2 regions of the Amycolatopsis sp. NPDC101161 genome follow, and region 2 is predicted to be linked to the other one. Evidence: predicted binding sites of a transcription regulator. Region 2 holds the regulator's gene; the other holds the start of a gene.
The links. Region 2 encodes HspR, which represses chaperone genes until heat shock. Its sites were predicted from a motif close to ANNTTGAGTNNNNNNNACTCAANNT; they were not measured.
Positions count from the first base shown of each region.

Region 1: the regulator HspR is predicted to act here: its motif matches at 1,056-1,080, upstream of lon (endopeptidase La).

Region 1 covers NZ_JBIWPI010000004.1:614,724-617,179, forward strand. The annotation lists gene ACIRSS_RS30515 (SAM-dependent methyltransferase) at 1-149, shown strand, start outside; gene ACIRSS_RS30520 (SAM-dependent methyltransferase) at 146-994, shown strand; gene lon (endopeptidase La) at 1,095-2,456, shown strand, end outside.
Region 2 covers NZ_JBIWPI010000002.1:1,943,611-1,946,066, forward strand. The annotation lists gene ACIRSS_RS20640 (ATP-binding cassette domain-containing protein) at 1-1,034, shown strand, start outside; gene ACIRSS_RS20645 (heat shock protein transcriptional repressor HspR) at 1,085-1,510, opposite strand; gene dnaJ (molecular chaperone DnaJ) at 1,516-2,456, opposite strand, start outside.

The DNA of each region.
Region 1 (2,456 bases), on a different contig from region 2:
AGATCGAGCCCCTCTTCGGCGAATGGGAGCTGATGGAACCGGGCATCGTGCATCTGCCGGACTGGCGGCCGGACCGGAAGCTGAACGCCCTGGAGGCCGAGGCGCGGCCGTTCGCCTGGTGCGGCATCGGGGTCAAGCCGGGCTCGTGAGCGAAGGAGCGCCGATCGCCCCGGCCGGGGTGGACACCGACAAGCCGTCCGCGGCGCGCGTCTACGACTGGTACCTCGGCGGCGACCAGCACTGGGCGGTCGACCGCGAGTTCGGCCGGCGCGTGGAGAAGGTGTGGCCGCTGATCCGGCCGATCTCGCGGCAGAACCGCGCGTTCATGAACCGGGTGGTCTCGGCGGCGGTGGACGCGGGCGTCCGCCAGTTCGTCGACCTCGGCTCCGGCGTGCCGACCGCGGGCAACGTGCACGAGATCGTCCGCGACCGGCTGCCCGCCGGCGAGCGCGCGTCGGTCGTCTACGTCGACTACGAACCGGTGGCGGCCGCGCACTCGCGGCTGATCCTCGAACGCGAAGGCGCGACGGACTGGGCCGGCCTCGTCGAGCGGGACATCCGGCGGCCGGCGGCGATCTTCGCCGACCCGGTGACGGCCTCGCTCATCGACTGGTCGCGTCCGGTGTGCCTGCTGATGATCACGGTGATGCACTTCATCGGGCCGTCCGACGACCCCGAGGGGCTGATGGCGGCCTACCGCGAGAAGCTCGCGCCGGGCAGCTGGCTGGCGTTGACGCACGGCACGTGCCGCGACGACGCGCCGCCGGAGCGCGCCGCGGAGGTGAAGCGGTTCATCGACGCCTACCGCGACACGTCGAACCCGGCGTGGCTGCGCTCGGCCGACGAGCTGCTCCCGTGGTTCGGCGGCTGGCCGCTGCTCCCGCCAGGGATGACATCGCTGCCGGACTGGCGCCCGGAGGAGCCGCCGACACCGATCGACGCGGAGACGCGGCCCTTCGCCTGGTGCGCCGTCGCTCGCCGCCCGTCGCTCTGACCTGCGGTTTCCCTGATCGCTGTGGGCGAACGCACCATCGGAAACAAACACACCCATCGGAGAGTTGAGCTAGGCAGACTCAACTACACGAGGAGTGCACATGTCCGACACCCGCCTCCTGCCCGTGCTCCCGCTCGATGACGACGTCGTGCTGCCGGGCATGGTCGTCCCGCTCGACCTGACCGACACCGAGACCCGGGCAGCGGTGGAGTCCGCCCAGGCCAACACCCCCAGCCAGGCGTCGTTCCCGGGTATCCGGTCGACCGGCGCCACCAAGGCCGAGGTCCTGATCGTGCCCCGCGTCCACGGTGAGTACGCCGAGTACGGCACCGTCGCGACCGTCGAGCGCATCGGCCGCGTGCCCGGCGGCAAGGCCGCCGTCCTGCTGCGCGGCACGTCCCGCGCGCTCGTCGGCCGGATCGCCGACGGCCCCGGTGCCGCCCGCTGGGTGCACGCCGAAGGCGCCCCCGAGACCACGAACGACCAGACCGCCAAGCTCGCGGCCGAGTACAAGGCCGTCGTCATCTCGATCCTCCAGCAGCGCGGCGGCTGGCAGCTGATCGACGCCGTCCAGCAGGTCGAGGACGCGTCCGCGATCGCCGACCTGTCCGGCAACGCGCCGTACCTGTCCACCGACCAGAAGCTCGAGCTGCTCGGCGCCCTGGACGTCACGGTCCGCCTGGAGAAGGCGCTCGAGTGGAGCAAGGAGCACCTGGCCGAGCTCGAGGTGACCGACACGATCCGCAAGGACGTCGCCGAAGGCATGGAGAAGCAGCAGAAGGAGTTCCTGCTGCGCCGCCAGCTCGAGGCGATCCGCAAGGAGCTCGGCGAGCTCGACGGCACCGCGCAGGACGACGACTACCGCGCCCGCGTCGAAGGGGCCGAGCTGCCCGACGCCGTCAAGAAGGCCGCGCTGGCCGAGGTGGACAAGCTGGACCGCACGTCCGAGCAGTCCCCCGAGGGCGGCTGGATCCGCACGTGGCTGGACACCGTCCTGGAGCTGCCCTGGAACGAGCGCACCGAGGACATCTACGACATCGCGGCCGCGCGGGCCGTGCTCGACGCCGACCACGCCGGACTCGACGACGTCAAGGAACGCATCATCGAGTACTTGGCCGTGCGCAAGCGTCGTGCCGAGTCGGGTCTCGGCCCGGTCGGTGGCCGGCGTTCCGGTGCCGTGCTCGCCCTCGCGGGCCCTCCCGGGGTCGGCAAGACGTCGCTGGGTGAGTCCGTCGCGAAGGCCATGGGCCGCAAGTTCGTCCGGGTGGCGCTGGGCGGCATCCGCGACGAGGCGGAGATCCGCGGTCACCGCCGCACGTACGTCGGCGCGCTGCCCGGCCGGATCGTCCGCGCCATCAAGGAAGCCGGCTCGATGAACCCGGTCGTGCTGCTCGACGAGATCGACAAGGTCGGCGCCGACTACCGCGGCGACCCGACCGCGGCGCTGCTCGAAGTGCTGGAC
Region 2 (2,456 bases):
GGCACGACTTCCTGCTGCTCGACGAGCCCGGCAACCACCTCGACGCTGACGGCCTCGCGTTCCTCACCACCCGCCTGCGCGGGCACGACGGCGGCGTCGCCCTGGTCAGCCACGACCGCGCGCTGCTCGCCGACGTCGCTTCGGAGTTCCTCGACCTCGACCCCAGCCAGGACGGCCGCCCGCGGACGTACGCAGGCGGGTACCAGGCCTGGCAGGACGGTCGCCGCCGCGACCGCGAGCGCTGGCTCCAGGAGTTCGAGGAGCAGCAGGACACCCACCGGCAGCTGACACTCGCGGTGACGCAGGCCCGCGACCGGCTCAGCACGAGCTGGCGGCCGGACAAGGGCACCGGACGGCACAAGCGCCAGTCGCACGCGCCCGGTGTGGTCCAGGCGCTGAACCGCGAGCGGGCCGCGCTGGAGGCGCACCGCGTGACGGTGCCGGAGCCACCGTTGTCGTTGCGCTGGCCCGATTTCGGCACGGAGTCTCGCCGTTCGCTGATCGACGTGCACGAGGTCGCGGTGGCCGGCCGCCTCCGCGGGCCGGTCACGTTGACGATCGCCCGCGGCGACCGGCTGCTCGTCACGGGCGGAAACGGAACGGGCAAGTCGACGCTCCTGTCGGCCCTGACCGGCGAGCTGGCCCCGACGAGCGGGACGGTCCGGCGAGCTCCCGACGCCCGGATCGCGTTGGTGGGCCAGGAAGTCCCGTCGTGGCCGGAGGAGCTCACGGCTCGCCGGCTGTTCGAGCGGGAGGGGGTTCCGTTCTCGGCCGTGGGCTTGCTCGACGCGGAAGCGTTGCGGACCCCGGTGGGCCGGATGTCCCAGGGCCAGCAGCGCCGGCTCGACCTGGCCTTGCGCCTGGCAGGACGCCCGGACTTGCTGGTGTTCGACGAGCCGACCAACCACCTGTCGGCCACGCTGGTCGACGAGCTGACGGAGGCGTTGCTGAAGACGCCGGCCGCGGTGGTGGTGGCGACACACGACCGCCGGATGCTGGCGGATTTGGCCGCCTGGCCCCGATTGGAGCTCTAACGCAAGAGGGCCTCTCCGGTTGCCCGGGGAGGCCCTCTTCGCTTCAGCGGTCAGCGGCGCTTCGGCCGCCAGACCACCATCGCCGTCTGCTGGTTGAGCGGGACCAGGTCCCGCCGGTAGGACGCGTGCGCCGCCGCCGCGGCCTGTTCCGCCGCCGCGTACGCCGCCGCCAGTTCCTCGGTGATCTCCGAAAGCCGGGCCCTCAGCGCGTCGACCTGGTTCTCCAGCTCGATGATGCGCTTGATGCCGGCCAGGTTCACACCGTCCTCTTGCGACAGACGTTGCACCTCGCGCAGCAACGCGATGTCCCGCATCGAGTAGCGCCGCCCGCCGCCGGCGGTGCGGCCCGGCGACACCAGGCCCTGCCGGTCGTACGTGCGCAACGTCTGCGCGTGCATCCCGGCGAGCTGGGCCGCCACCGAGATGACGAACACCGGGGTCTCTTCGTCGCCCTCCTGCGGAATCCCGCCGAACACCGCACTCACCTGCCTTCGAGCAGCTCAGTGATCTCGGGCCGGGGGTCGTGCCCGGCCATCGCCTCGGCGTACGCCTGCAGTGCCTCGCGCGCCTTGTCGTCCAGTTTGGCGGGAATCGCCGCCTGGAGGGTGACGAGCAGGTCACCTTGCGAACCGTCGCGCTTGGCGATGCCCTTGCCGCGCACGCGCAACACCCGCCCGCTCGCGGTGCCCGGCGGCACCTTGAGCGAGACCTTGGCGTCCAGCGTCGGCACCGTGATGGTGGTGCCGAGCGTCAGCTCGGTGAAGTCCACCGGCACGGTGAGCGTCAGGTCGAGCGACTTCGGCTTGCGGCCGAACAACGCGTGCGGGGCCACGTGCACCCGGACGTACAGATCGCCCGCTTGCGCGCCACCCCGGCCCGGCTCGCCCTGGCCCGCCAGCCGGATCCGCTGGTCGTCTTCGACGCCCGGCGGGATCCGGACGGTCAGCGTGCGAGTCCGCGTGCTGACGCCCTCGCCACCGCACTCCGGGCACGGGTCGTCGATGATCGTCCCGCGGCCACGGCAGTCGCGGCACGGCTCGGAGAAGGCGAACGCGCCCTGGCTGCGGCTGACCAGCCCCGACCCGGAACAGGTCGGGCAGGTCCGCGGCGACGTCCCCGGCTTCGCGCCGTTGCCGCCGCACGTCGAACAGGTCGCCGGGCTCGACAGCCGCAGCGGCAGGGTCGCGCCCTTGACCGCCTCGACGAAGTCGATCCGCACGTCCGTCTCGACGTCGGCGCCGCGCTGCGGCCGGTTGGCCGTCGCACCCGCCGTCGTCCGGCCGCGGCCGAACAGCCCGCCGAGGATGTCGCCGAGCCCGCCGAAGCCGGCCTGCTGGCTGCCTCCGGCCTGGCCGAAGATGTCGCCCATGTCGAAGCCGCCGGCTCCGCCGCCACCGCCGGGGAAGTTGAACCCGCCCCCGC